DNA from 3 places in the Stenotrophomonas sp. LMG 10879 genome. Region 3 is predicted to be linked to each of the others. Evidence: predicted binding sites of a transcription regulator. Region 3 holds the regulator's gene; each other region holds the start of a gene.
The links. The regulator FliA, encoded in region 3, starts transcription of late flagellar genes. The targets are predictions, from matches to a motif close to TAAAGTTTNNCNNNCNNNGGCCGATAA.

Region 1 (10,174 bases), on a different contig from region 3:
AATGGGCCGCATGCGCTTCCGCATCGACGGCGTGCTGCACAAGGTGTTCGAAGTGCCACCGGCGGTGATGACCGCCGTGGTCAGCCGTATCAAGGTGCTCGGACGCATGGACCTGGCCGAGCGCCGGCGCCCGCAGGATGGTCGCATCAAGACCCGCTCGCCCGGCGGCCGTGAAGTGGAAATGCGCCTGTCGACCATGCCGACCGCCTTCGGCGAAAAGTGCGTGATGCGCATCTTCGACCCGGAAGCGGCCTTCAAGAGCATCGACCAGCTCGGCTTCAGCCCGCAGGAGGCAGCCGGCTGGACCGCCCTGGTCGAGCGCCCGCACGGCATCGTGCTGGTCACCGGCCCGACCGGTTCGGGCAAGACCACCACCCTGTATTCCACCCTGAAGCGGCTGGCCACGCCGGACGTCAACGTGTGCACGGTGGAAGACCCGATCGAGATGATCGCGCCGGAATTCAACCAGATGCAGGTGCAGACCAACATCGACCTGGACTTCGCCAGCGGTGTGCGCACCCTGCTGCGGCAGGACCCGGACATCATCATGATCGGCGAGATCCGCGACCTGGAAACCGCGCAGATGGCGGTGCAGGCCTCGCTGACCGGCCACCTGGTGCTGTCCACCCTGCACACCAACGATGCGCCCTCGGCCATCACCCGCCTGCTCGACCTGGGCGTGCCGCATTACCTGCTGTCATCCACCGTCAACGGCATCCTCGCCCAGCGCCTGGTGCGCACCCTGTGCCCGCACTGCAAGCAGCCGCACACCCTCGGCAGGGCCGATTGGGCGGTGCTGGCTGATAGCGAAGCTGCATATCCAGATGCCGCCACGCCCTGTCGGCCGGTCGGTTGCCTGGAGTGCCGGCGCACCGGATTCCTCGGCCGCATCGGCCTGTATGAGTTGCTGCCATTGGGCTCGCGCCTGCGCGGGTTGATCCGTGCGGACATGGATCTGGCCGGTTTCAACCGTGCCGCGCGTGCTGAAGGCGTGCGAACCCTGCGCCAGGCCGGGCTTGAAAAGGTGGCACAGGGGCTGACTACAATCGAGGAAGTCCTGTCCGTACTGCCTCCCCCGGATGAATCCAGCGCCCTTCCTGATCCTTGAAACCGGCCGCCCCGTGCCGTCGCTGCGCCGTTACGGGCGCTTTCCGCACTGGATCCGGGTGGCCGCCGGCCTGGAGGAACACCAGACCGTGGTGGTCGACGTCGAGCATGGCGCCGACCTGCCCGATCCGCGCGACTTCGCCGGCGTGCTGGTAACCGGCTCGGCCGCCTTCGTCACCGACCACGCCGAATGGAGCGAGCGCAGTGCCGCCTGGCTGCGGCAGACCGCGCACGACGACGTGCCGGTGTTCGGCATCTGCTACGGCCACCAGCTGCTGGCCCACGCGCTGGGCGGCGAGGTGGCCTACAACCCCGCCGGGCGCGAATCGGGAACGATTGAACTGGCACTGGACCCGCAGGCCGCGCAGGACCCCTTGTTCCAGGGCCTGCCGAGCCACTTCGCGGCCCATGCCACCCATCTGCAGACCGTGCTGCGCGTGCCTGAAGGTGCAGCCGTGCTGGCACGCTCGCCGCTGGATGGCTGCCACGCCTTCCGCTGGGGCCGCCAGGCCTGGGGCGTGCAGTTCCATCCGGAATTCGCCACCCACCACATGCGTGGCTACGTGCGCGCGCGCGCCGACTGCATCGGCCGACATGGTGGTTGTGCGCGCAGCATCGAGCGCGCGGTCAGCGCCGCCCCGCTGGCCCGCCAGCTGTTGCGGCGCTTTGTCCGCCAGGCCCGGCTGTCTTCAGCCCAGCCGGTGGCAAAACAGGGATAATCGGCGGCACGGGCACACCGCCCGGCCCCTCCTGTCCCTCCCCGGATGTCCATGAAAGAGATTCGCAAGCTGCCAGCCTCGGCGGGCGCCCAGTGGTTGCTGGATACGTTCTCGCTGTATCGGCGTGCGCCGCTGCAGCTGGCCCGGATCGGCCTGACCTGGCTGCTGGTGAACTGGGTGGTCACCCTGCTGGGGACGATGCTGCCCGGCACCGCCGGCCTCGCCCTGCAGATGATGACGCTGGTGATTTCACCGGTGATGTTCGGCGGCATGCTGTACGCCATGGGTGAGATCGACCAGGGCCGTCCCGGCCTGGCCACCCATCTGCTGCAGCCGATCCGCGATCGTCGTGTCAGCCACCTGCTGGTGCCGCTGGCGATCCAGGTGCTGGCCGTGCTGCTGCTCGGCGCGCTGCTGTACCTGATGATCGGCCGCGAGGGCTTCACCGCCTTCAGCGACACCATGACCAAGATGCAGGAACTCGGCCGCAGCGGGCAGCAGATCAGCCCTGAAACCGCCGCCGAACTGGTCGCCAACCTGCCGGCGCAGCGCATCGCGCTGTGGATGCTGCTGGTGTTCTGCACCGCCGTGGCGCTGACTCTGGCGATGTTCACCCAGCCGGCACTGGTGGTGTTCGACCGCCAGAGCGGCATGCACGCGCTGCGCCTGAGCCTGCAGGGCTGCATCGAGAACATCGGCGCCACTGCCGTGTTCACCGTGCTCGGCCTGATCGCCGCGTTCTGCGTCTACGTGCTGTTCGTGATCGTGGTCCAGCTGGGCATGCTGATCGGCGGCCCATTGGCGGCGGCATTCATTGCGCAGCTGGTGTTCACCACGGTGCTGATGCCGCTGTATGTCGGCGCGGTCTATGCGGCGTGGAAGCAGATGTTCGTGCATCGCGGCAGCCGCGGCGCACCGCCGGTGCCGCAGTCGCCGCCTGCCAACGACGTCTTCCACGCCTGAGCCGGGCTCAACGGTAGCGCCGGGCCATGCCCGGCGGATGGATATCACTTCGCCCCACGAACGCCGGGCATGGCCCGGCGCTACCGGGAATCAGGCCGCAGGCTTCTTGACCACCGAAGACGGCACCAGCCAGCGCGCGGCGTGGATGCCCAGCTCGTACAGCAGGCACATCGGGATCGCCAGCATCAGCTGCGACACCACATCCGGCGGGGTCAGGATCGCAGCGAGCACGAAGATGCCGACGATCGCGTAGCCGCGCCCTTCCTTGAACTGCTGCGGCGTGATCCAGCCCAGCAGCACCAGGATCACCATCGCCACCGGCAGTTCGAAACTGCCGCCGAAGGCGAAGAAGATCGCCAGCACGAAATCCAGGTAGGCATTCGCATCCGGGGTGATCGCGATCACTTCCGGGCTGAAGGTGGTGAGGAAGTGGAAGACCGCCGGCAGCACCAGGAAATAGGCGAAGGCGCAGCCGGTATAGAACAGCAGCACCGACGAGACCAGCAACGGCATCGCCAGGCGCTTCTCGCGTGCATACAGGCCCGGCGCGACGAACGCCCACAGCTGGTACAGCAGCCATGGCACGGCCACGAACAAGGCCACGAAGAACGTCAGCTTCAACGGCGCGAAGAAGGCGCCGGCCGGGTTGGTGGCGATCATCGTCTGCCCGTTGGGCAACTGCGAGATCAGCGGCTCGGCCAATGCGTTGTAGAGCTTCTGGGTGAACGGCAGCAAGCCCAGCAGAACCACGCCCAGGCCAAGCAACGCACGCACCAGGCGCGCGCGCAGTTCAACCAGGTGTTCCACCAGCGAACTTTCGCCGAAATCGTGTTCGCTCATGACGGGCGCTCCGTGCGCGCAGGCGTTTCGGCCGCGGTATCAGCAACGGTATCGCCCGCAGGTTCGGCAGGGGTGGGCGCGGTGGCAGCACCTTCCGGCGAAGCCACCACCGGCTCGGTCGTATCCATCAGATGCGGGGGCAGTTCAGCCGGTGCCGGTGCACGCACCTGCTGCGCCAGCGTGTCGCTGTGCTGTTGCATCTGCTCGGCTTCGCGGCGCACGGCTTCGCCGCTGGCACGCAGCTGGTTCTCGGTGTCCTGCATGCCCTGGCGCACGTCCTGCATCTGCCGCTTGATGTCTTCGGCCTGCAGTTCGCGTTCCAGTTCCTGCTTGACCGAATCCCATTGATTACGCGCGCGGCGTACCCACAGCCCGGCGAAGCGGGCCGCCTTGGGCAGGCGCTCAGGTCCGAGCACCACCAGGGCGACCACCGCGATCACCAGCAGTTCGCTGAAGCCGATATCAAACACCGCAACCGCTCCGGATCAACGCGCGTTGCGGTCGTGCTCGTCCTGCGCGGCGCGCGCGGCGTCCTGGCTGCGCGACTCGTCGCCCAACTGTGCGTTCGGCTTGTCTTCGTCGTGCATGCCCTTCTTGAATTCCTTGACCGCCGAGCCGAGATCCTTGGCACCACTGGTCAGGCGCTTGGTGCCGAACACCAGCAGGACGATGGCGAGTACGACCAACCAATGCCAGATGCTGAAACTGCCCATAAGTCGCTCGTTACGTTAGTGATCAGATTGCCGAGCATAGCGCACCGGCTGTAAGCCGGCGCACGTGACGAAAGTCAGTTGTTGCCCAGCGTTTCAGTGCGGATTTCACCGTCATTGACCGGCTGGAAACCCTGCTGGGCCGGCGGCGGGGTCTGCGGCACGGCCTGCAGCGGCGCCGTGGTCGCTTCAACCGGTGCCGCAGGTGCTGCCTGAACAGGCGCCGGGGCGGGCGCTGCAGCGGCGGCCGGACGCGGTGCGTCATTGCCACCGTTGCGGTTGTTGCGCGCCGCGTAGGTCGCCTCTTCCAGGCGATCACGGAAAGCGACCACATCCATTGACGGCGAGCCCGCCGCGCGTCCCTCGAAGATCATCCGCGGCGTGGTGTTGCTGCCGTAGGCGTCGAGATTGGCGGCATCGTCGATCTGCAGGATCGCACCATCCAGGGCGACGCCTGCGAACAGGCCACGGGCGCGCGACCACGACCAGATCTCAGCCTTCAACTGGCCATCGGTGGCGGCGGCGGCATTGCGGCCCACCGGACCGGCGGCCACACCGGCATCGGCGCCGAGGGTGAACTTGCCGTTGACGAGGTTGTCCAGGCTGCGGTCGTTGCGGAACACCAGCACCACGTCGGAGGACTGCACACCGGCCTGGAAGCCGATGCTGCCGCCGGTGAGCTTGATGAATACCGGGTTGGACCACGCACCGTTGGGCATGCGCACCGACATCAGGCCGTGGCCACGGCGTCCGCCGATCACCAGACCGGCCTTGATCGTGTCGGGAATGACGATGACCGCGCGGCCTTCGTCGAGCAATTTGTCCGGAATGCCCTGTTCAGGGATTCCCTGGATTTCAGCCAGTACACGCACCGCGTTGCGGGCGCGCTGGTCTTCCTGCGGTCCGGCCATGGCCTGGCTGGACAGCAGGCTGGCGGCGATCAGCAGGGCTTGGATCGGGCGACGCATGGCAGGCTCCAGAAGTCAGTCCATAGGAAGATATAGCAAGTGACTGAAATTAGTAGTGTTGTGATGAATCCCCAATGAGCGTTGCCTGCTCACATTGGCCTCAGCAATGACATCGATGCGAAGCCTGCATACCGACGTGACGATGGAATCGGCGACAATAGCGCCCATGCTCGACGCACCCGATACCGCCGTATTGGCGGTCAACCTAGGCACGCCCGAGACGCCGACGGCTCCCGCCGTTCGTCGTTACCTGGCCGAATTCCTGTCCGACCCGCGCGTGGTCGCCCTACCGGCACTGCTGTGGCAGCCCCTGCTGCGCGGCCTGATCCTGCCGCTGCGCAGTGGCCGTTCGGCCGCCAAGTACGCTCAGGTGTGGCTGCCGGACGGCTCGCCGCTGATGGTCCACACCCGCCAGTTGGCGCAGGCGATGCAGGCCCTGCTGCCGACGCTGCGCGTCCGCCACGCGATGCGCTACGGCGAACCGGCACTGACCACCGAACTGGATCGGCTGGCCGCCGAGGGCGTGCGCCGCATCGTGGTGTTGCCGCTGTATCCGCAGTATTCGACCACCACCACCGCCTCGGTCGAAGACCGCGTGGATGCGTGGCAGCGCAGGAACCCGCAGATCACCGTCAGCCTGGTGCAGGATTATTCGATTGATCCGGACTGGGTTGCGGCCGTCGCCGGCTCGATCCAGCGCTATTGGCAGCAGCACGGTCGCGGCCAGAAGCTGATGTTCTCCTTCCATGGCATTCCGCAGCGCCTTGCCGATGCCGGCGATCCCTATCCGCAGCGCTGCGAGGCCAGTGCACGCGCGATCGCCGCGGCGCTCGGCCTGGGCGCGGATGACTGGCAGATGGGTTACCAGTCGCGCTTCGGCCGCGAACGCTGGCTGCAGCCCTACGCCGAACCCAGCCTGTGGGAGCTGGCAGAGGCAGGGGTGAAACAGATCGACGTGGTCTGCCCCGGCTTTGCCACCGACTGCCTGGAAACGCTGGAAGAAGTCGCGATGGGCTTCACCGAGACGCTGGCCGAACGCGGCGCACAGATGCGCTACATCCCCTGCCTCAACGCTGAACCGGAACACGCCCGTGCACTGGCACGGCTGGCCGTGGCCTCGCTGGCATGACCCTGCAGCCGTTTGAACTGCAGATCGCGGGCGTACGCGTTGCCGGCCTGCGCCGTGCGGGCGACGGACCGCGCGTGCTGGCCCTGCACGGCTGGCTCGACAATGCGGCCAGCTTCGTGCCGCTGGCGCCGCATCTGCCGCAACTGGACCTGGTGGCGATCGACCTGCCCGGACACGGCCACAGCGCACATCTGCCCACTGGTGCGGTGTACACCACGCCAGCGGCGATCACCCATGTACTCGATGTCGCCGACGCGCTGGGCTGGGACCGGTTCACCCTGATGGGCCATTCGATGGGTGCCGGCATCGCCAGCCTCACTGCGGCGGTCAGTGATCGCATCGAACGCCTGGTCGCCATCGAGGCGCTCGGCGGCCTGCGTGGGCCGGAAGAGGACACCGCCAGCCGTCTGCGCGAACACGTCGATGCCACCCGAGCACTCGCACGCAAGCAGCTGCGCGTGTTCCCCGATCTGGCCGCACCGATCCGCGCGCGGATGATGACCAACCAGCTCAGCGAAGGCTGCGCACGCCTGCTGGTCGAACGTGGTGTCGAGCCGGTCGATGGCGGCTATCGCTGGTGCAGCGATCCGCGCCTGATGCTGCCCACCGCAATCCGCCTCAGCGAAGGCCAGATCGACAACCTGCTGCAGGCCATCAGCTGCCCGACCCAGGTGATCTACGCCACGCCTGCGCAGTCGTACTATCCCGAGCCGATGCGCAGCGAGCGCCTGCAGCACCTGCGTGATGGCCGCTTGGCGGTATTCCCCGGCAATCATCATCTGCACATGGAACACCCGGCACAGGTTGCCGCGGTCATCGATGCATTCCTGAGCGGAAACAGCAACGCGCGCTGATCATCGTCGGCTGCGCGGACTTCACTCTGCGCCACTGCGGCCGATAGAACGGTAGTGGGCCCCTGCGCCCACAGCACGCAGGCCCTTTGTGCCTGCGGCTTGTTCCTGGTTCTGCAAGGAAGACCGCATGTCCCGTCTGCTGCACCGTCATCCACAGGATGTGGTCACGGTGTCTGTCCTCCGCGTCGCTGCCTGCGCCGCATTTTCCGAATTTCCCGACCGTGCCGTCGTTGCGCTCCTCCGCGCTGGGCGTTGCAGGGTCGCTGCCGTCCGTTGATCCAGGAGTTGCCGATGTCCATTGCGTCCTCCCGCCCCCCCGACCAGGGCCGTCCCCCTTATCTGCAACAGCTGGCACAGCGGGGCGATCGTCGCCTGCTGCTGGGCAGCGTGGTATTCGCAGCGATTGGCCTTGTGCTGGCCGTGCGCGGTACGTCGCTGCCCGCCGCCAGCGCCGTTGCCGCCGCGGTACTGCCAGCCGCCTGGCTGGGCTGGCGCCAGGCCGGCCAGGCCATCGCCCGCAACGGCCTGGCGGTAGTGCTGTCCCTGCAGTTGAGCCTGCTCTGCCATATCGGCGGATTGAATGCCGCGTTGCCGACTGCACTGCTGCTGGGCGTGCTGCTCACCCAGCGTGACCGCCTGCCGTTGTGGCTGGCCGGCGCCATTGGCGTCACTGCAGTGCTGGCGCCGTTGCTGGACGGAGCGGCCGTGCTGCCACCGCTTTTGAATGCCACTGCCCTGGCGGCGCTGACGCTGGTGCTGGGCCAGACCGCCGCACGCCTGCGCCAGCAGAGTGAAGCGCTGGGTCACGGACCGCACCGCCTGGCCGCATTGGCACGTGACATCGCCACGGGCGCCGACCTCGGTGCACACAGCGATGCACGCAGCTACGCACCCGGCTCACTGGCCCACGCGTTGGCCGATACCGCGCGCCACGTGCAGGCGCAGCGCGGCCGCGAGGCCGAGGCGCACGCCGAGAACGCGCAGATCCGCCAGGCACTGGACGCCTCGCGCACGGCGATGATGATTGCCGACAACGATCACGTCATCCGCTACGTCAACCGTTCGGTGGTGGCGCTGCTGCGCAACCAGCAGGCCACGCTGCGCCAGGCGTTCCCCGATTTCGACGCCGAGCGGCTGGTCGGCAGCAGCATCCATCGTTTCCATGCCAACCCGGACCGCATCCGCGGCATCCTCAACGGGCTGCAGGTGACACATCACGGCAAGGTACGGATCGGGCCGGTGCATTTCGCCCAGGTGGTCACCCCGGTGTTCGATGCACAGGGCGCGCGGCTGGGCTTCGCGGTGGAATGGCATGACCGCACCCATGAGCTGACGCTGGAGAATGCCGTTGCCGGGATTGTCGATGCCGCCGCACACGGTGATCTCGAACAGCGCCTGCAGGCGAGCGAGGGCGCCAGCTTCCTCGACGGCCTGACCGGTGGCATCAACCAGTTGCTGGATACTCTGGGCAGCACGGTCGACGAAGTGCGGCAGATGCTCTCGGCGATGGCCAACGGCGATCTCGATCGCCGCATGCAGGGCGAGTATCACGGCGCATTCGCCGCCATCCAGCGCGACGCCAACGCCACCGCGAGCCAGTTGGCACGCATGGTCGGCCACATCCAGCACTGCGCCACCACCATCAGCACGGCCGCCAGCGAGATCGCCGCCGGCAACGGTGCCCTGTCCGAGCGCAGCGAACGACAGGCTGCGCATCTGCAGGAAACCGCCGCTTCCATGGAAGAACTGACCGCCACCGTGCGCCAGAATGCAGCGCACGCGCGACAGGCCAGTGAGTTGGCCGCCTCCACCCAGGGCGCGGCAAGTGATGGCAACCACGCCATGCAGCGGGTGGTCGACACCATGCAGGCCATCGAAGGCGCGTCGAAGCGGATCGGCGACATTACCGGCGTGATCGACGGCATTGCCTTCCAGACCAACATCCTGGCGCTCAACGCAGCAGTCGAAGCGGCACGTGCCGGCGAGCAGGGGCGCGGGTTCGCGGTCGTCGCCAGCGAGGTCCGTGTGCTGGCGCAGCGATCGGCCGCCGCCGCCCAGGAGATCAAGGTCCTCATCGACGAGGCAGGTCGTCAGGTCGGCGAGGGCGCCCAGTTGGTGGCCGATGCCGGACAGCGCATGCAGGGCATCGTCGGCGGCGTGGAGAACGTAAGCCACCTGATGCGCGAGATCTCGGCGGCATCGCAGGAGCAGTCCACTGGAATCGAGCAGATCAACCAGACGGTGGTGCAGATGGACCAGGCCATGCAGCAGAACGCGGCCCTGGTGGAAGAGGCCACTGCAGCGGCACGTGAACTGCAGTCGCAGGCAGGCGCACTGAACCAGGCGGTATCGGTGTTCCGGCAGCGCGAGACGGCGTTGATCGACTGAGCCGACCCTGCGCCATGCTCCATGGAAGACGGCGCCCGCAGGGCGCCGCCTTTTTGTTGGGCGCGGTTCGCGGCAGGGTTCGTTGGCTCAACGGGTGTGAAGGCGATCCGTTCAAGGCTGCCCGCGACACGATGATGAAGGCCGAGGGCACCTGCCGCTGCGGCGAAGTAAGTCCCCCCGCCGCCGAGCTGTACACAAAGCGGCGCCCTCTGGGGGCCGCTTTTTTGTGCGTGTGTGGAGGGCACATCCGGCCCCGCTGTTGGTAGTTGCCAACCTTGGTTGGCAGCACCGTACGCGGCGGCGGCATCCACGCATCTGCCGGCCCGCGGCCGGCACTAGCGAATATTTCCTGCGCACAAAGAAAAACCCCGCTGCGTGAGCAGCGGGGTTTTTTGGGTATAAACCCTGGCGATGACCTACTCTCGCATGGCTTAGGCCACACTACCATCGGCGCAGCTACGTTTCACTTCCGAGTTCGGGATGGGATCGGGTGGTT
Region 2 (10,174 bases), on a different contig from region 3:
GGGCGATGTCCAGGCCATTGTCGGTCAGGTCCTGGCCCCAGTCGCACAGGGCCTCCACCAGCTGCGCGCGGGACACGATGCGTTCGGCACGCACTGCCAGGGCGGACAGCAGGCCGAATTCGCGCGCGGTCAGCTCCAGCGTCTGCTCGTCTATCCACACCCGGTGCCCGGTCAGGTCCAGGCGCAGCCGGCCGATGCGCAGGTCAGGATTGCCGTTGCTGGTGACCCGGCGCAGCTGCGCGCGCACGCGTGCTTCGAATTCGTCCAGCGCAAAGGGTTTGACCAGGTAGTCGTCGGCCCCCAGGTCGAGCACGCGCACGCGCTCGGCCAGGCCATCGCGTGCGGTGACCACCAGCACGGCCAGGCCATCGCCGCGCTGGCGCAGCCGCTGCAGCACATCGCGGCCATCCAGCTGCGGCAGGCCAAGATCCAGCACCAGCAGGGCGTACTGGGTGGAATTCAGTGCGGCATCGGCATGCGCGCCGTTGTCCACGTGGTCGACCACGTGGCCCTGCCGGCGCATCGAGGCGCACAGGCCGGAGGCGATGTCGGGGTCGTCTTCTGCGATGAGAACGCGCATGGGCGGGGCTCCTGGGGGCGGATGGGCCGCCCGCTGGACAGGGCGGGCCTCTCGGCTGCCGAGGGTAGCGGCAAACCGGGTGCAGGTGGCGGGCGTGGGGTGCCTGGGCCGGCCCGGCGCTGGCCCTTCGTTCAGTCCTGCAGGCCGGGCTCGCCCTTGGCCAATGGCACCCGCGAACCGTCCAGCAGGCCGCGACTGAGCTTGCCGTCCTCGATGAACAGCAGTTCGCCGTTCTCGCCATTCTTGATGCTGCTGTCGATGGCGATCACGCGGTCGTCGTGGAAGCTGCTGACGTGTGGCATGGAGGTGTGGCCGACCACGATGCGCTTGAGCTGGAGGCGGTCGAGCACCGCCTGCACGCCCTGCGTGTCCAGGCGTCCGTCGAAGTAGCCGCGGTACCAGATCGGGCTGGTCTTGCCGTCGTACAGCGGTGCAGTGGCGGGGTCTGCCTTCACCTCGGCCTTGGGGATGCCCAGCGAGGCCTGGTAGGCGGCGTTGGTGCGGGCCGGGTTCAATGCCATCTGCACGGCATCGGGCGAGATGCCGCCGTGCAGGAACAGGGTGTCGCCGATCTGCAGCAGCACCGGGCGCGTGCGCAGCCACTGGCCGATCACCGAGTCGGCAGCATACAGCTGCGGATAGCTGCGACCGAGCAGCTGCGCGCTGCGCAGGTACTTCGGGTTGACGTAGCGCAGGTCGTCGTACAGCACCATGGTCTCGTGGTTGCCGAGCACGAAATGCACCGCGCCACCGGCCGCCGCCGCCTGCTGCTGCAGGCCGTACAGCAGCCAGAACGCTTCGGTCACCCGTGGGCCGCGATCAAACACGTCGCCCGCGATCACCAGCGTGTCCGCGCCCAGTGCCCAGCGGTCCTGTGCGTCGATCACCCGGTTGGCGCGCAGCAGGCGGACCAGCAGGTCGTACTGGCCGTGGATGTCGGACACGGCGACGATGCGGGGCACGGCGGGCAGCACGGATGCCGACGGGGCATTCGGCGGCAGCACATGCACCGCATGCGGATAGCCGCAGTGCACGGCAATGTCCGCGCCCTCGCTGCCGGCGTGCACGGTCTGGGTTTCCACCTGGTCCTGGCAGATCCACTGCGCTTTCAGCTGGGCGCCTTCACGGAACACGTAAGGACCATCGCTGTCGACGTGTTCTGCGGGTGCTGCCACGTCGCGGGCCGAGGCCAATGGTGCGGCCAGCAGCAGGGCCAGCGGCAGCAGGATCGACAGGGGTCGGGCGTAGTTCGGCATCGGCGGCATTCAGCGACGGAGGACAACCGATGCTAACCGCCCGGGGACGTCGCCGGTGTGCGTGAACGGGCGGATCAGGCCCGGCCGCCTCCTTCCTTGAGCTTGCGTACGCGGGTATCGGCGGCGCGCAGGGGCTGGCCATCGCGTCCGTGCGGTTGCATGTAGGGCAGCGGCCGGCGGCTGCTGGATTCGATCAGCTGCGAGTGTGCCTCGCCTGCAGCGAAGCGATGCCGTTCTCCCCATTGCCGCAGGGCGACCAGCAGCGGGAACAGGTCCTGGCCGGCTGCGGTCAGCACATAGTCCTGGTAGGCGCTGCCATCGGCGGCAGGCTGCTGCACCAGCAGCCCCGCCTCGACCAGTCGCCGCAGGCGGTCGCTGAGGATGTTGCGCGCCGCGCCCAGGCTGCGCTGGAAGTCGCCGAAGCGGCTGATGCCATCGAAGGCGTCGCGGATGATCAGCAACGCCCAGCGGTCGCCAAGCAGATCGGCGCTGCGGGCCACGGGGCAGGGGCTGTTGGCGTGCATGGTGGACTCCATCGATTGTGGTTGCAGTTTAAAACCAGTGGCGCTACCGTGCACGCAGTTTCAAATTGCAACCACACTGATGATGCCTTCGCTGTCCCGCCCGTTGTTGGGTCTGCTCGCCATTGCTGCCGGTGCCAGCGTGGCCAACGTTTACTTCGCGCAGCCGCTGCTGGAGCGCCTGGCCCACGATTTCGCCCTGGATGCCGCGGTGGCCGGCGTACTGCTGGCTGCCACCCAGGCCGGCAGCGTGCTGGCTCTGCTCGGCTTGCTGCCACTGGCCGACCGTGGCGACCGTCGCCGACTGCTGCGGGCGCAACTGCTGGCGCTGGTGGTGGCGCTGCTGTGGCTGGCCGCCGCCCGCAGCACCGCGTGGTTGCTGTCGGGCATGCTGCTGGCGGGGCTGCTGGGTACCGCGCTCACCCAAGGGTTGATCGCCTACGCCGCCAACCTCGCTGCACCGGAGCAGCGCGGGCGGGTGGTCGGCATGGTCCAGGGCGGCGTGTTCATCGGCCTGCTGTCGGCACGCGTGGTGTCCGGCGCGGTCGCCGCCGTGGCGGGATGGCGCGCGGTGTACCTGCTGTCGGCACTGCTGATGGCAGCGCTGGCGCTGCTGCTGTGGCGTCGGCTGCCGCACGTGCCGGTGCCTGCAATGGCGCCGGCGTGGCGCGAGCTGCTGCGCTCCATGGTGCAGATGCTGCTGCAGGATCGGGCACTGCGCGAACGTGGGCCCTTGGCACTGCTGTTGTTTGCCGGTCTCAATGTGTTCTGGGCGGCGGTGCCACTGCCGTTGTCGGCGCCGCCCCTGAGCTGGTCGACCGCTGGCATCGGCGCGCTGGGCCTGGCCGGCATCATCGGCGCGCTGCTGGCAGCAAGGGCCGGGCACTGGATGGATCGTGGCTTCGCCCATCGGGTGAGCCTGGGGGCGCTGCTGCTGATGCTGGTCGCCTGGGTGCCGCTGCTGGGCCTGTCGCACTCGCTGGCCCTGTTGCTGCTGGGCGTAATAGTGCTGGACCTGGGCGGGCAGGCGTTGCATGTGTCCAACCAGGCCCTGCTGCTGCGTGCACCGGCCGAACGGCATGGGCGCCTGGTGGCGCTGTACATGCTGTTCTATGCGGTGGGCAGCGGTGCGGGCGCCGCCGCAGGCACCTGGATGCAGGCGCGCTACGGGTGGCCGGCGGTGTGCGTGCTGGGAGCGGGAATCGCCCTGCTGGCCTTGGCGTGGTGGGCGGCGTGGCGCATTCCGCGCAACGCCGCCGCGTAGCACCGAATCTGTTCGAGGCCCTGCCGCGCGCGCTGCAGGCTCAACGTTGCAGCGCGCGTCGCCCGGGTGCCTCCGGCAACGCTTCGTCGGCCACCACCACACGGTTGCGGCCCTGTCGCTTGGCGGCATACATCGCCGCGTCGGCGCGCGCCATCACCCGCTCGTAATCGGGATGCCCATCGTGCCCGGCCACGCCGATGCTGGCGGTCAGCCCCAGCGTCTGTCCATTCGGCAGGGTGATCGGCGATTGTGCAATCTGCCGACGCAGGCTTTCGGCAATCACCTCCGCCTGCGATTCGCTCGCCGCCACCAGCACCACCACGAACTCCTCGCCGCCGTAGCGGAACAGGTAGTCGCTGCCACGGGTCTGCTGGCCGAGCAGGGCGGCAACGTGCTGCAGTGCGCGGTCGCCGGCGTCGTGGCCGTGGCCATCGTTGATCGCCTTGAAGTGATCCAGGTCCAGCAACAACAGCGAGAACGGCGTGTGGTTGCGCGTGGACAATTCGATCTCACGGCGCAGCACGGTCGGCAGGAAGCGCCGGTTGAGCAGGTTGGTCAGCGCATCGCTGCCCGCATCCAGTTCGCCGATGCGTTCGAACAGCAGGGTCATCAGGTTGCGGATGGTGGCCAGGTCTTCACGGATCGCCGGCAGGGCGGTCAGACGCCGTGCCGGATCTTCATCCGTGGCGCGCTGCAGGCTGCTGTCGATGCGTGCCATCAAGCCGCCGACCTGCTGCGTCTCGCTGCTTTCGCCGAAGCTGGGAATGCCCTTGTGGGTGAACCACAGGCCGAATTCCGAGGTCGCCAGACTGGCGTTGTCGGCGCCTGTCGCATGGCCGGCGAGGGTGTACAGCAGGCTGTTTTCCCAATCCAGCAGCAGGGCGCGCTGGCGCTCGCGCTCGGTGCTGACGTTCTGCACCAGCGAGAACAGCCGGTACGCTGCATCGGTGCGCGACGAGCGCTCGCGGGCATGCGTATAGGCCAGGGTCATGCCCTCCATGGCGATGTCCATGATCGCGCTGAGGCAATCGATGGCGGCGAAGGCGGTGTCGCTGTCATGGGCGTCGGCGCGCAGGCGCACGAACAGCTCGTGCTTGAGCACGCGTGCTCCGCGAGTCACCAGGTCAACCGGAATGCCGACCCGCGCATGCACATCGCCGATCACCCGCTGTGCGGCGACCGTAGCGGCAATGCCATCCGCATCGGTGGTCAGCAGCTGCGCCAGCCAGCGCTGCATCGCCGGTTGCAGGCGCTGCTTGACCTGTTCATGGGACAGGAAGCGGCGCGCACGCGTGTCCTGCAGCAGCACTTCGTAGAAGCGCCGTGCCAGCGTCGGCGGTGCATCGGCGGCTACGGCATGCAGCAATGCAGCGGCGGCGGGGCCGGCCTGCAGCAGGCACTGCTGCCAGGCCTGAGCCAGCGGTTGGCTGGCTTCGTCCAGTTGGGGTGTATCCACGTCGATCTCTATCGGCGCACAACAGACCACGGTATCGGCCGCAGCTGTCGACGGTTGATGGCAGGTAAGCCGGCCAGTTTAAGCGCCATGCAGGCCGAAAAACCCGCGCAGAGCACATGCCGGCAGATGTCGCAATGCGTTGACGCATTTGAGAATCACTCGCATTTGTGAAAAAATGACGGCAGGAACCGACCTGCGGGCATCCCGCAGCGATCGTTCCTCCTCCCCCGTCGCCGCCTCGTGCCCTATGCCAGAGGCTTCCGCTGCCCTGCCAGAAGGTCCAGAACATGCCTGCACACACTCTTTCACCGCGCCCGCTGGCGCTTGCCGTCGCCACGCTGCTGGCTGCCGGTACGGTTACCGCGCATGCGGAAACCGATGCCACCGATATCGATACCGTGCATGTCACCGCCTCGCAGATCGCGCGGCAGGCGCTGGGCACCTCCACCATCACTGCTGAAGACATCGCCAAGCGGCCGCCGGTCAACGACATCGCCGAACTGCTGCGTACGATGCCTGGCGTCAATCTGACCGGCAACAGCGCGTCGGGCCAGTACGGCAACAACCGGCAGATCGATCTGCGCGGCATGGGCCCGGAAAATACCCTGATCCTGATCGACGGCAAGCGCGTGGGTGCACGCGACGCGGTGCGCATGGGCCGCAGTGGCGAGCGCAACACGCGCGGCGATACCAACTGGGTGCCGGCGGAAATGATCGAGCGCATCGAAGTACTGCGCGGCCCGGCGGCGGCGCGCTATGGCTCGGGTGCCTCCGGTGGCGTGGTCAACATCATCACCAAGCGCCCGACCGGCGACCTGACCGGCGCGGTTGACCTGTACGGCCTGGTGCCCGAACACAGTGCCGAGGGTGGCAGCAAGCGCGTCGGCCTGCAGCTGAGCGGGCCGATGACCGACACGCTGTCGTTCCGGCTGTACGGCAACCTCAACAAGACCGATGCCGATTCGCTGGATCTCAACCGCAACTTCGCCACCGCTGCCAACGCGGTACCGCCGGCGGGCCGCGAAGGCGTCAAGAACCGCGATGTCAACGCGCTGCTGCGTTGGGACGTGACCGCCAACCAGGTGGTCGAATTCGAGGCCGGCACCAGCCGCCAGGGCAACATCTATGCCGGCGACCGTGCGGTCAGCACCACCGGAACCTCCACCGGCGTCGACCTGGCCGCGCTGGCCGAGCAGCAGGCCGAAACCAACCGCATGTACCGCAGCACCGGCGCGATCACCCATCGCGGACGCTGGGGCGATGTCAGCTCGCGGCTGACGGCAGCGGTGGAAGGGGTCAACAATTCGCGCATCAACGAAGGCCTGGCCGGTGGCCCGGAAGGCAGCTTCAACGGCGCTGACTGGTCGACGTCGCGCCTGCGCAACTACCAGCTGGACGGCGAGGTCAGCTTCCCGACCACCCTCGGCGGCGCCGAGAACGTGTGGACGCTGGGCTTCGAATACCTCGACAGCCGGTTGACCGATCCGTATTCCATGAGCCAGTCCAGCAGCAGCGGGGGGGGCATTCCGGGCCTTTCGGCCGATCGCGCACGCGGCAAGTCCGATGCACAGACCACCGCCGTCTACGTGGAAGACAACATCTACCTGGGCGAACGCTGGATCGTGACCCCGGGCCTGCGCTTCGACCATCACAGCCAGTTCGGCAACAACACCAGCCCGAGCCTCAACGCGCAGTTCAGGCTCAACAGTGACTGGGTGGTGAAGGGCGGCATCGCACGCGCGTTCAAGGCGCCGAACCTGTATCAGTCCAACCCCGACTATCTGTATTACACCCGTGGCAACGGCTGCCCCAACGCATTGCCGAGCCTCGGCGCCGGCTGCTACATGCGGGGCAATGCAGATCTCAAGGCAGAGACCAGCCTGAACAAGGAACTGGGCGTGGAGTGGGCACCGCAGAGCGGCTGGCAGGCCTCGTTGACCTATTTCCACAATGACTACAAGGACAAGATCCAGGCCGGCTACACCCAGATCGGCCTGACGGCCGACAGCAAGGGCCGCATTTTCCGCTGGGAAAACGCACCCAAGGCCATCGTGCAGGGGCTCGAGGGCAACCTGGTGATTCCGCTGCTGGGCGAGCAGGGCGATCGCCTGAAGTGGAGCAACAACTTCACCTACATGGTGGAGAACGAAAACAAGAGCACCGGCCAGCCGCTGTCGGTGATTCCCAAGTACACCGTCAACACCATGCTGGACTGGCAGGCCACCGAGCAGCTGTCGCTGCTGCTGACCGGCACCTTCTACGGCAAGCAGGAACCGGCCACGACCAACATCAACAACGACCCGCGCTGCACGGCCAACTGCGATGCGTCCACCGTGCTGCAGACCCGCGGCGCGTACAACGTCTGGGGCGTGAGCGCGCGCTACAAGGTGACCGACACGGTCAGCGTGGGCTTCGGCGTCAACAACCTGGCCGACAAGCGCCTGTTCCGCGAGGCCAACAGCAGTGATGCCGGTGCGGCGACCTACAACGAACCCGGTCGCGCGTACTGGGCGAGCCTGCGTTTCGGGTTCTGATCCGATGCGGGGCTGCGCCGGGCGATCCCCGGCGCGGCCTGGTGGTTCACTTCACCTGACGGCAATCTCGCAGGTGCACGCCGCCGGTATCCATCTTGTCGACCACACCTTCCAGCTTCACCCAGTCATTCTCGCGCAGGGTGGTGCCCAGCGCCATCTGATCCGCGGCCAGTGCGCAGTGCACGGTGAAGTTGGCGTTGTTGTCGCCGTTCGACTGGCGCCCACCGATGCCACCGATGCCCTTCATCTTGGTCACCAGATAGCCTACTTCGATGGTTTTGCTGAAGCGGTTGGGCTGGGCTGTGTAGACCTGGCCATCGATGACGAAACGACGACCGAAATACTTGACGAGTAATGGCTGGTACATCGCGTCGGTGTCCGGTGCGGTGCTGGTGCCGGAAAACAGCGCTCTGAGCGGTGCGGTGTTGATCTCCCGTTGCAGCCGTTTGGAGTCCTTGCCCATTTCGGTGGACATGCCGACCGCGGTGGCCTGGATCGGCTTGTCGAAACCGCTGGAGACACGCACGGCTTCGGCGATCGCCTCGCCCTCCGCGCCGGTCTTGAGCTTGTCCAGCCAACCACACAGCGCGCTGCGAGCGTCCTCTTCCTTGGCGGTCTGCCCGCGTGACAGCTTGGTGCCGACCACCACGGTGCCTCCATTGGAGGCGGTGATGATGCTGACCAGGGGCATCTTCGTGTCGGTCTGCAGGACATACATCTGTCCTTCGGTCTCGGCTATGACGTCACCACTGACGAAGTTGTTGCCCTCATCAAGTGCCGCCTTGCGCAGCTGGCCCAGCGCACTTCGGGGCTTCAGCCCGGGTAGGGTGACCTCGGAGGTGAAGAACTGCCCATTGCGGGGGTCGCCTACCGAACGGAAATTCTGCTGGCAGGTCTTGGCCGAGGCGTTTGCGACAATGCCAAGCGCGCAGGCTGCGGCGACGGCGATCCAAGGTGTTTTGGTGGTCCACATGTTCCGGATTCCTTGTGCTGGTATGTCCATTGGGGCAACAGAGCCGAGGCGACCCGTCTGCCCGTCCCCGTCCAGGGGGATGCGGTCATCATAGTGTGGCCTGGCATGGGCGCAAGCTGCAGCAACCCGCCTCGCGGACTCCGCAATGTTATAAACACCGTGATAGTTTCCCAACGCCCGTCGGCGTAGCCTGCCTCCATCGCAAAGGAGCTGTTGCCATGGGTCACGACCACGATCACCTGCCATCCGAGATCCGCCACGAGAAACCCTTGTGGTGGGCGCTCGGCCTGACCTCCACCTTCCTCGTGGTGGAGGTGGTTGGTGCGTTCTGGACCAACAGCCTGGCGCTCCTGTCCGATGCCGCGCACATGGCCACCGACACCCTGGCGCTGATGATCGCGCTGGTGGCCGTGCGGCTGAGCCGGCGTCCGCCGGATGCACGCCGCACCTACGGTTATGCGCGCCTTGAAGCACTGGGCGCGATGATCAATGGCGCCATGCTGTTCGTGGTTGCCGGCTACATCCTGTGGGAAGCCATCGGTCGCTTCCGCCAGCCGCAGGAGATCGCCTCCACCGGCATGCTGGTGATTGCTGCGGTCGGTCTGGTGATCAACATGATCTCCATGCGCCTGCTGCAGGCCGGCAGCGGCGAGAGCCTCAACGTGAAGGGCGCCTACCTGGAAGTGTGGGCCGACATGCTCGGCTCGGTGGCGGTGATTGCCGGTGCGCTGCTGATCCAATGGACCGGTTGGAAGCCGATCGACCCGATCCTGGCCGTGCTGATCGGTCTGTGGGTGCTGCCACGTACGTATGTGCTGATGCGCGAAGCCATCAACGTATTGCTGGAAGGTGTGCCCAAGGGCATGGATGTGGCCAGGGTGCGCGACCGCCTGTCCGACCACGACGCGGTGTTGGACGTGCATGACCTGCACGTGTGGGCGCTGGCATCCAGCACGCCGGCACTGACCGCGCACATCGTGATGCGCGAAGGCGACGACGCCGACCGCCTTCGTCGCGAACTCGGTGATCGCCTGCACGATGATTTCGGCATCGAGCACGTGACCCTGCAGATCGAAGCCGACCATTGCGGCGAAGCCTGTGGCCAGCCATCAGCGGCCAAGGATGACGACCACGCCGGGCACGATCATGCAGCCACCGACGCGCAGGGCCATCGCGGTCACGTGCATCGCTGAGCGGTATTGCCCAGTTGCACCGCTATTTGTCGCGCCGCGAGGCCAGCCGATCCGCCAACCGGGTCGGCTCGGGCAGGCGATAGCCGCGCAGCGTGCGCCGCACCCAGGACAGCGCGGTATCGGCACTGACCCGATGCCCGCCGGCAACGAACAGCGGCTTGCAGCGCAGCTTGCTGCGCAGCACCCAGCCGAGCTGCTCGCTGCCATCCAGCAACGGCGTATGCGCGCCAGCGTCGGCGCCCGGCTCGACGAAGCGGCCGACCAGCTTCGATTTGGCCACGCCGATGCTTGGCAGGTCGGTCACCACGCCCAGGTGCGCGGCGATGCCCAGGCGGCGCGGATGGCTGATGCCGTGGCCATCGACGAACACCAGGTCCGGTGCGCGCGGCAATAGTGC
Region 3 (10,174 bases):
AACCCTGGGCTACACCGTGGTCGACCCGGCCACGGTGGTGGCCACCCACCTTTCGCACCTGATCCGCGAGCACGCACCGGAACTGCTCGGCCACGAGGAAGTGCAGCATCTGCTGGCCAACCTGGCCAAGAGCGCGCCCAAGCTCGTCGAAGATCTGACGCCGAAGGCGCTGCCGCTGTCGGCGGTGGTGCGCGTGCTGCAGAACCTGCTGGTCGAGCGCATTCCGATCCGCCAGCTGCGCAAGATCGCCGAAGCCCTGGTCGAACATGCCCCGCACAGCCAGGACCCGGCCACGCTGACCGCCGCTGTGCGCACCGCGCTGGGCCGCTTCATCGTGCAGGAGATCGCCGGAATGTCGGCGGAGCTGCCGGTGTTCACCCTCAACCCGCAATTGGAACGTGTCTTGCAGGAGTCCACGCAGGGCAACGGCGCCGCGCTGGAACCCGGACTCGCTGAGCGACTGCACCAGAGCCTGGCCGAATGTGTCAGCAAGCAGGAAGCCCGCAACGAGCCCGCGGTGGTGCTGGTACCAGGCCCGGTGCGCGCCGCGCTGGCCCGCCTGGTCCGCCACAGCGTTCCGTCGCTGTCGGTCCTGGCTTACAGCGAGGTGCCGGAGGACAAGCGCCTGAAGCTGGTCGGAACGATCAGCTGACGCCGCCCTGCAAAGCGCCAGAAAACAGACACCACTTTCAAACACCCGCAACAGACAGATTCCAAGGGGAACCCGAACCGTGCAGACCACCGACCACCCGCGTTCTCCGACCGCCACTCCGCCGACTTCGTCCCGTGACCACAGCATGAAAATCAAACGATTCGTCGCCGCCGACATGCGCTCGGCCATGAACCTGGTGCGCAAGGAACATGGTCCTGACGCCGTGATCCTGTCCAACCGCCGGATCGAGGAAGGCATCGAGATCGTGGCAGCCGCCAACTACGATGAGAGCGCCGTGCAGCGCGCCCTGGAAGCGTCGCGTCGCGACGTGGCGCCGCCGCCCGCACCGAAGCCGCGTACCGCCGCCGACGCGGTGATCGCCGCGGTCACCCGCCGTCGCAGCAACACCCCGGCACCGGAGCCGGTGGCAGCCACCACTTCCGCCGTCGCCGCCCTCGCCCGCGCTGCCGTCGGCGCGACCGGCCGCACCCTCGACAGCGCCGACGAAATCGTGCCGACCCGTGGCAGCACCGGTTTCGCCGCTACGCTGGCGCGCGCCGCCGTCAATGAATCGACGCTGCCGGAACAGATCTTCGCCCCGTTTGCCGACGCCATCGTTGCGCCCTTGCCGGCCGCAGCTGCCGCGGTGAACCGCGCCCGCTTCCAGATCGATCCGCCGCTGGAAGACAGCGCGCAGCTGCCGGCAGTCTCGCCGCCGCCGCTGCCGGTTGCCAGCCAGGCCGCCGCAGCGCCCGAAGACGAAGCACCCCATGCGCCGGTTGCCGTGCAGCCGACGGAAGCTGCACCGGCACCGCTGCCGGCGCTGGCACCGGCACCTGCCCTCACCCTGGTCGCCGACGACGCCGAGATCCGCCACCTGCGCCAGGAAGTGGCCGGCATGCGCCAGGTGATCGAGCGCGAAATGAACCGCTTCACCGATGAGCGCCTGCGCGGCTGCCCGGTACGCGCCACCGCGCTGGACCTGATGGACGAGTACGGCTTCGACGCTGGCATCGCCCGCGACGTGGCCATGCAGATTCCGCTGGAAACCGAAGCGCATCGTGGCCGCGGCCTGATGCTGGGGCTGATCTCGCGCAAGCTGCCGATCGCCCCGGTCGACCCGATGGAGGAAGGCGGCGTGATCGCTCTGGTCGGCCCGACCGGTGCCGGCAAGACCACCACCATCGCCAAGCTGGCCTCGCGCTTCGCCGAAGCCCATGCCGCCCGCGACGTCGCCCTGGTCACCACCGATACGATGCGCATCGGCGCCCGTGAACAGCTGTACGGCTATGGCCGCCAGCTCGGCATCGCGGTGCACGAGGCCAACAGCGGCACCGATCTGGACCAGCTGCTGGAGCGCCTGAAGGACTACAAGCTGGTGCTGATCGACACCGCCGGCCTGGGCCCGCGCGACCGCGCACTGGCCGCCCAGCTGCAGTGGCTGCGCGCTGCCCGCCAGGTCCGCACCCTGCTGGTGCTGCCGGCCAACACCAGCTTCGGCGACATGGACGAGGTGGTGCGCCGCTTCGGCGCGGCCAACCTGCAGGGCCTGGTGCTGAGCAAGCTGGACGAGACCGGCCGCTTCGGCAACGCCCTGTCGGTGGCGGTGGACCACAAGCTGCCGATCACCTGGGTGACCGATGGCCAGGACGTCCCGGACGACCTGCACCGGGCCAGTGCAGCCAATCTTGTACTTCGCCTTGAAGATTTGCGCCGCGCGGCCGATATGCCCTGCAACCCGGAGTTGAACCATGCCGTCGCGTGAGTACGCCAAGCTGACCACCACCTTCCCGCTGACGGCGACCCGCAGCGAGCCGCTCGGCCCTGTGCGCACGATTGCCGTGACCGGCGGCAAGGGCGGCGTCGGCAAGACCAACGTGTCGGCCAACCTGGCCGTGGCGCTTGCCGGCATGGGCAAACGCACCCTGTTGCTGGATGCCGACCTCGGCCTGGCCAACATCGACGTGATCCTCGGCCTGAGCCCCACCAATACCCTGGCCGACCTGGTCGCTGGGCGTTGCAGCCTGGATGACGTGATCATCGAAGGCCCGAACGGCGTGCTGGTGGTGCCGGCCGCGTCCGGCCGCCGGCACATGGCCGAGCTGGCCCCGGCCGAGCATGTGGGCCTGGTCAACGTGTTCTCCGAACTGGAGCGCGAGCTGGACATCATGGTGGTGGACACCGCCGCCGGCATCACCGATGGCGTGCTGACCTTCTGCCAGGCCGCGCAGGACACCGTGGTGGTGGTCTGCGACGAACCGGCCTCGATCACCGACGCCTATGCCCTGATCAAGGTGCTGTCGCGCGAGCGTGGCGTGGACCGCATCCAGGTGGTGGCCAACATGGTGCGCGACCCCAACGAAGGCCGCGTGCTGTACGAGAAGCTGACCCGCGTCTGCGAGAAATTCCTCGCCGATGTCTCGCTGAACTACCTCGGCTGCGTGCCGCAGGACGACTGGCTGCGCCTGTCGGTGCAGCGCCAGCAGCCGGTGGTGAAGGCCTATCCGTCCAGCCCGTCGGCACTGGCGATCACCGAGATCGCCCGCCGCACCGCTCGCTGGCAGGCACCGACCGAGCCGCGCGGTGGCGTCGAGTTCTTCCTCGAACGCATCATCAAGCAGCGTGGGGTGGCCGCATGAAAGGCGCCGCCCAGTACAGAGAGGTCCAGCGCACGGCGGCCAATGAAGTAATCGCCCAGCACTCGGACCTGGTGCGGCGCATCGCCCACCACCTGGCCGCACGCCTGCCGGCCAGCGTTGAAGTGGACGACCTGATCCAGGCCGGCATGATGGGCCTGATCGAAGCGTCGCGCAGCTACGACGCCGACCAGGGTGCCTCGTTCGAGACCTACGCCTCGATCCGCATCCGCGGTTCGATGATCGATGAGATCCGTCGTGGCGACTGGGTGCCGCGTTCGGTGCACCGCCGTGCCCGCGACGCCGCTGCCACCATCCGCCGCCTGGAGCAGAGCACCGGCCGCGCCGCCAGCGCCACCGAAGTGGCCGCCGCGATGGAGATGCCGTTGCCCGAGTACCTGCGCCTGATGGAAGACGCCTCGCGCGGGCAGGTGCTGAGCCTGGAATCACGCATCGAAGACCAGGGCGAGCTGGACACCGTCGCCCAGGGCGGCCCGACCCCGCAGCAGGTGCTGGAACGCGGCGAGTTCGGCCGCGAGCTGGGCAATGCCATCGGCCACCTGCCCGAGCGCGAACAGCTGGTGCTGTCGCTCTACTACGAGCAGGAACTGAACCTGAAAGAGATCGGCGCAGTGCTCGGCGTGAGCGAGTCGCGGGTCTGCCAGATCCACGGCCAGGCGGTTCTGCGCCTGCGTGGCCGACTGAAGATTTTCGAGGCGGCCGACGCCGGCCTCGAGAGCTGATCAACAAAGGAACTCTGCTTTGAACAAGAACATGCGCATCCTGATCGTCGACGATTTCTCGACCATGCGTCGTATCGTCAAGAACCTGCTGGGCGATCTGGGCTTCACCAATACCGCCGAAGCCGAGGACGGGCATGCCGCGCTGTCGTTGCTGCAGAGCCAGCCGTTCGACTTCGTGGTGACCGACTGGAACATGCCGGTGATGACCGGCATCGAACTGCTGAAGGCGATCCGTGCCGATGCCAAGCTGAAGACCCTGCCGGTGCTGATGGTGACCGCCGAAGCCAAGCGCGAGCAGATCATCGAAGCGGCGCAGAACGGCGTGAACGGATACATCATCAAGCCGTTCACCGCACAGACGCTGGAAGAGAAGCTCGGCAAGATCTTCGAACGCCTGGCGGCCAGCGCTTGATGGACACCACGGTCGACAAGAGCGCCCTCGCCCTGCGCCTGCAGGAAGCCCTGGATGCATTGGAATCCGGCGACGAGGCGGCCTGGCGCCAGCGCATCGACGGCCTGGTGGCGCTGCGCACCCAGCCGATGATGAGCGGCCTTTCGCGGCTGGCCCGCGAACTGGGCCAGGCACTGGGCGAACTGCCGACCGTGCCCGATGAAGCCGGCGAGCTGGACGACGCCTGCGCGCGCCTGGACCACGTGGTGGCGATGACCGAACAGGCCACCCACCGCACCCTGGACCTGGCCGAAGAGTGCCGCAACCTGACCGAACAGCTGCGCGCCGATGGCCTGCAGCCGGGCCAGGACGTGCAGCTGGACCGCATCCGCCACAACCTCACCGAGATCGCCCTGACCCAGAGCTACCAGGACCTGACCGGACAGATCATCCGCCGCGTGGTGGGCATCGTCCGCCGCGTGCACGAAGGCTTCGGCGCGCTCGGCCTGCCGCCGGAACAGCATCGCACCGACCCGGAACTGGCCGGGCCGGCACTGAAAGGGCTGGACCGCCATGCGGTCTCGCAGAACGACGCCGACGACCTGTTGTCGGATCTGGGGCTGTAACCATGGGCGCGGTAGCCGACGACATCACTGCCGATTTCATCATCGAGGCCCAGGAAATCCTGGATCGCCTCGGCGAACAGCTGGTGTCGCTGGAACAGGCACCGCAGGACAATGAACAGCTCAACGCGGTGTTCCGTGGCTACCACACGCTGAAAGGCGGCGCAGGTTTCCTCGGCATCACCGCGATGGTCGAACTGTGCCACGCCGCCGAAGAGGCGCTGGGCGCCGCGCGTGCCGGCCAGGCCGTACTGCAGGCACATCACTTCGATGCCGCCCAGCAATCACTGGACTACCTGCAGTCGATGCTTGACGCGGTGTCCTCGGGTACCGAGCCCGGCTTTGCCCCGCCCGAACTGGTCGCCCAGTTCGACGTGCATGGCGGTGGCGCGGTTGCGCCCTCGGCCGCCACGCCGGGTGCCGGCGGTGGTGACCTGATCACCGACGACGAGTTCGAAGCCCTGCTCGACCAGCTGCACGGCGGCAAGGCGCCAGCACCCGTGGCGGCGGCGAAGAAGGCCGACGACATGATCAGCGAAGACGAGTTCGAGGCGCTGCTCGACCAGCTGCATGGCGGTGCCGCCCCGGGCAGCAACGCCATCGCCGCGATTGCTGCCGCACCGGCACCACGACCGGCGCCCGCGCCGGCCGCACCCGCTGCCAAGCCGGCGCCCAACAAGCCCGTCGCCGAAGCCGAACACACCGTGCGCGTGGATACCAAGCGCCTGGACGCCATCGTCAACCTGATCGGCGAACTGGTGCTGTCACGAAACCGGTTGAAGACGCTGCGCACACGCCTGCGCGATGAAGAGCTGGACCGTGCCGTGTCGACGCTGGATATCGCCACCGCGCGCCTGCAGTCGGCAGTGATGCGCACCCGCATGCAGCCGGTCGGCAAGGTGTTCTCGCGCTTCCCGAAGGTGGCGCGCGACGTTGCGCGTTCGCTGAAGAAGGAAGTGGACCTGGAACTGATCGGCGCGGAGACCGAGCTCGACCGCAACCTGGTCGAAGCGCTGGCCGACCCGCTGGTGCACCTGGTCCGCAACGCCATCGACCATGGCGTGGAAATGCCTGATCTGCGCGAAGCGCAGGGCAAGCCGCGGATGGGCCACGTGCGCCTGTCGGCGCAGCAGGAAGGCGACTACGTCAGCATCGAAGTGCAGGACGACGGTGCCGGCATCGATCCGGAAAAGCTGCGCGCCAAGGCACGCGAAAAGGGCCTGATCGATCCGGAAGCCGCCGCCCGCCTGAGCAGCGAGGAATGCCTGCACCTGGTGTTCCTGCCGGGCTTCTCGACCAAGCAGCAGGTCACCGACATTTCCGGCCGCGGCGTCGGCATGGACGTGGTGCAGTCGCGCATCCGCGAGCTGAGCGGGCAGATTCAGATCCAGTCGGAACTGGGCCGCGGCAGCCGCTTCATGATCCGTGTGCCGTTGACCCTGGCGATCCTGCCGACCCTGCTGGTGCAGGCCGGCGAAGACGTCTACGCCCTGCCACTGGCCCGCGTGATGGAAGTGCTGCATGCACCGCGCACCTCGCTGGGCTGGTTCGATGGCCGCGCCGTGCTGGACCGTCGCTCGCACACGCTGGCGCTGGTCGACCTGCGGCAATGGCTGGATGTGACGCCGGCCGCCTCGCCGCTGCTGACCATCGTCGTGCTGCAGGCCGGTGAAGCGCGCTTCGGGCTGGTGGTGGACCAGGTGCGCGGGCGCGAGGAAGTGGTCATCAAGCCGCTGCCGAAAGCCCTGCGCGGCCTGCGCGGTTATGCCGGTGCAACCTTGATCGGCGATGGTCGCATGGCACTGATCCTGGACGTGGACGGACTGCGCAGCCCACACGACTGACCCGATTCCTGAACGCGACACGCAAGAGCGCCGGGCCAGCCCGGCGACACAGGAAACTGTGAACTCCGTTACACCAGATTCTCCCGGTGTCTCAAGTCCCATTCATACAAGCCGATACCGGACCCATGGATAGACTCAGCCTCATTGGACTTTTCCTCGCCCTGGCCTCGCTGGTCGGTGGCAGCATCCTCAAGGGCGCCGGGCTGGCGTCGTTGTGGTCGCCTGCCGCCTTTGTGATCGTGATCGTGGGTACCGTGGCGGCCATCCTGCTGCATACCGCGCCGGCGGTGTTCAAGCATGCGTTCAAGATCGTGCGCTGGGTCGTGCGCCCGCCGCACAGCGACCGTCGCGAACTGATCCAGCAGATCGTGGAATGGAGCAACATCGCCCGCCGCCAGGGCCTGCTCGGCCTGGAATCGCAGGTGGAAGCGCAGCGTGATCCGTTCCTGCGCAAGGGCCTGCAACTGCTGGTGGACGGTGTGGAACCCGAATCGATCCGGCACATGCTGGAAATCGAACTCGGCAGCCAGGAACACCAGGACCAGGCCGGCGCCAAGGTATTTGAGGCCATGGGCATCTATGCGCCTACGCTGGGCATCATCGGCGCCGTGCTCGGCCTGATCGCGGTGATGAAGAACCTGGCCGATCCGAGCAAGCTCGGCCACGGCATCGCAGCGGCGTTCACCGCCACCATCTACGGCATCGCCTCGGCCAACCTGCTGTTCCTGCCCATCGCCGCCAAGCTGAAGGGCGTGATCGCCCATTCCAGCCGCGACCGTGAAATGGTCATCGAAGGCCTGATCTCGATCGCCCAGGGCGAGAACCCGCGCAACATCGAAACCAACCTCTCCGGCTTCCTGCACTGACATGGCCCGCCGCAAGCACCACGAAGAGCACGCCAACCACGAAGCATGGGCCATCCCCTATGCCGACCTGATGACGCTGCTGCTCGCCTTCTTCGTGGTCATGTACGCGATCTCCTCGGTCAACGAGGGCAAGTACCGGATCATGGCCGACGCCCTCACCGATGCCTTCGGTGGTGCGCCGCGCACCATCAATCCGGTGCAGGTCGGCAACAAGCAGGTGCAGGGCGGCGGCTGGGACAGCCCGTCGGTGATCAAGTCCGGCACCAAGATCGGGCCGTCCGCACCCGCACCATCGCACGACCCCACCCTGCTGCCGGCGATGGCCTCGCAGATGCGCATGCCGGTGTCGGTGCACAACCAGGAGCAGATCGCGCGTGCCGAGCGCCAGCTCAACAGCATCGCCGACCGCCTTACCGCTGCGCTGGCGCCGCTGATCGACCGCGGCATGATCAGCGTGCGCCGCACCGAACTGTGGATCGAAGTCGAGATCAACAGCGACATCCTGTTCCCGACCGGCTCGGCAGCGCTGGACGTGCACGCGCGCGACACCCTGGCCAGCCTGGCCGGTGTGCTGCGCGACGTGCCCAACAGCGTGCGCGTGGAAGGCCACACCGACAACGTGCCGATTGCCACCGCCACCTTCCCGTCCAACTGGGAACTGTCGGCCGGGCGCGCGGCCAGCGTCGTGCATCTGTTTGCCGACCAGGGCCTGCAGCCGTCGCGGCTGGCGATGGTCGGCTACGGTCAGTTCCGCCCGCGCGAAGCGAATGACAGTGCGCAGGGCCGCAACCGCAACCGGCGGGTGATGGTCATCATCCTGGCCGACACCAGTCATTCGGTGGACCCGCTGGGCGAACGCCTGAATGCCGCGACCGGGGCCACCCGCAACGCGAGCGAACAGGCCGCCGCAGCACCGGCCACCACCTCCAGTTCCCCCATCGCACCGGTGCAGTTGCCACCGGTGCCGGCTGGCAGCCGTGTCGGCGCCGCCGTTCCCCCGGCAATGAAGGAGTAATCCGATGCGCATCTGGGCAGTCGCCAACCAGAAGGGCGGAGTCGGCAAGACCACCACCACCCTCGCCCTCGGTCGCGGCCTGGCCGCGCTCGGCCACCGCGTGCTGCTGATCGATCTCGATCCGCATGCCTCGCTGACCCGCGCCTTCGGTGTGCCGATCGAACCGGCACCCAGCGGCGTGCTGGAACTGTTCGGCGCACCACCGGCCGACCTGTCCACGCTCAGCCACGCCAGCAACATCGGCGGGCTCGATTACGTGTGCGCGCAGGCCTCGCTGGCCACGCTGGAACGACGCAGCGCCAACCAGCCGGGCCTGGGCCTGGCACTGCAGAACGCCCTCGCCCGCCACCAGGGTCAGCACGACTACATCCTGTTGGACTGCGCACCGACCCTGGGCCTGCTGATGATCAACGCGCTGGCCGCGGCCGATCGCCTGATCATCCCCACCCAGGCTGAGCCGCTGGCCCTGCACGGCCTGGATGGCATGGTCCGCACCGGCGAGATGGTCGAGCGTTCGCGCCGCCGCCCGCTGCCGATCTCGATCCTGCCGACGCTGTTCGACCGCCGCACCCGCACCGGCAATGAATCGCTGCGCGCCATGCAGGACCGCCACGCAAGCCGCGTCTGGGAAGATGCGATCCCGATCGACACCCGCATCAGCAACGCGGCCGGGCTGACCCTGCCGAGCATCGGCGAGGACTACCCGGGCCGTGGCCTGGCGGCCTATCGCCGCGCGCTGAACTGGATCCTCGGTGAGGACGCACGCGCCCTGGAGCAGGCGGCATGAACACCACCGGCATGCTGGATGACTATCTGGACGAGCTGCTCGGCGACATTGCCGTGGCACCGGTCGCACCGGTCGCACCGGTCGCCGCAGATGCCACGCCGCGCCCGACGAGTGCAGCAGTCGACGGCCAGCGCGAGCCCAGCTGGGCCGAACTTCCGGCCGAAGTGATCTACGAAACCGACACCGTCGCAGCGCCCCCGGCCAACGACGATGCGGCGCTCGAAGCCGCCTTCGACGCCGCTGCCACGCCTGCAGCCGACGCCGAGCGCGAACCGACCTGGGACGATCTGCCGGCCGAAGTGATCTACGAAACCGACACCGTCGCGGCCGCCCCGGCCAGCGACGATGCGGCGCTCGAGGCCGCCTTCGACGCCGTCGCCGTGCCTAAGGCCGACACCGAGCGCGAGCCCACCTGGGACGACCTTCCGGCCGAAGTGATCTACGAAACCGACTCCGTCGCGGCCGCCCCGGCCAGCGGCGATGCGTCCCTCGAAGCCGCCTTCGACGCCGTCGCCGCGCCTGCAGCCGACGCCGAGCGCGAGCCCACCTGGGACGATCTTCCGGCCGAAGTGATCTACGAAACCGACACCGTCGCGGCCGCCCCGGCCAGCGACGAT

Region 1: CR919_RS10325 (methyl-accepting chemotaxis protein) is a predicted target of FliA. The motif match lies at 7,311-7,337, and genes of this name have one in related genera.
Region 2: CR919_RS17540 (GGDEF domain-containing protein) is a predicted target of FliA. The motif match lies at 5,109-5,135, and genes of this name have one in related genera.

The regions. Positions count from the first base shown of each region.
Region 1 covers NZ_PEJT01000005.1:371,244-381,417, forward strand. The annotation lists gene CR919_RS10280 (GspE/PulE family protein) at 1-1,108, shown strand, start outside; gene CR919_RS10285 (glutamine amidotransferase) at 1,080-1,826, shown strand; gene CR919_RS10290 (BPSS1780 family membrane protein) at 1,878-2,789, shown strand; gene tatC (twin-arginine translocase subunit TatC) at 2,880-3,629, opposite strand; gene tatB (Sec-independent protein translocase protein TatB) at 3,626-4,099, opposite strand; gene tatA (Sec-independent protein translocase subunit TatA) at 4,115-4,342, opposite strand; gene CR919_RS10310 (YSC84-related protein) at 4,417-5,307, opposite strand; gene hemH (ferrochelatase) at 5,474-6,436, shown strand; gene CR919_RS10320 (alpha/beta hydrolase) at 6,433-7,290, shown strand; gene CR919_RS10325 (methyl-accepting chemotaxis protein) at 7,582-9,678, shown strand; rRNA gene rrf (5S ribosomal RNA) at 10,082-10,174, opposite strand, start outside.
Region 2 covers NZ_PEJT01000012.1:125,465-135,638, forward strand. The annotation lists gene CR919_RS17520 (response regulator) at 1-580, opposite strand, end outside; gene CR919_RS17525 (metallophosphoesterase) at 712-1,836, opposite strand; gene CR919_RS17530 (helix-turn-helix domain-containing protein) at 1,911-2,360, opposite strand; gene CR919_RS17535 (MFS transporter) at 2,440-3,621, shown strand; gene CR919_RS17540 (GGDEF domain-containing protein) at 3,662-5,077, opposite strand; gene CR919_RS17545 (TonB-dependent siderophore receptor) at 5,365-7,611, shown strand; gene CR919_RS17550 (hypothetical protein) at 7,658-8,584, opposite strand; gene CR919_RS17555 (cation diffusion facilitator family transporter) at 8,803-9,777, shown strand; gene nfi (deoxyribonuclease V) at 9,800-10,174, opposite strand, start outside.
Region 3 covers NZ_PEJT01000001.1:170,325-180,498, reverse strand. The annotation lists gene flhA (flagellar biosynthesis protein FlhA) at 1-652, shown strand, start outside; gene flhF (flagellar biosynthesis protein FlhF) at 798-2,417, shown strand; gene CR919_RS00710 (P-loop NTPase) at 2,404-3,291, shown strand; gene CR919_RS00705 (RNA polymerase sigma factor FliA) at 3,288-4,031, shown strand; gene cheY (chemotaxis response regulator CheY) at 4,051-4,443, shown strand; gene CR919_RS00695 (protein phosphatase CheZ) at 4,443-5,048, shown strand; gene CR919_RS00690 (chemotaxis protein CheA) at 5,051-6,889, shown strand; gene CR919_RS00685 (flagellar motor protein) at 7,015-7,755, shown strand; gene motD (flagellar motor protein MotD) at 7,757-8,770, shown strand; gene CR919_RS00675 (ParA family protein) at 8,775-9,557, shown strand; gene CR919_RS00670 (chemotaxis protein CheW) at 9,554-10,174, shown strand, end outside.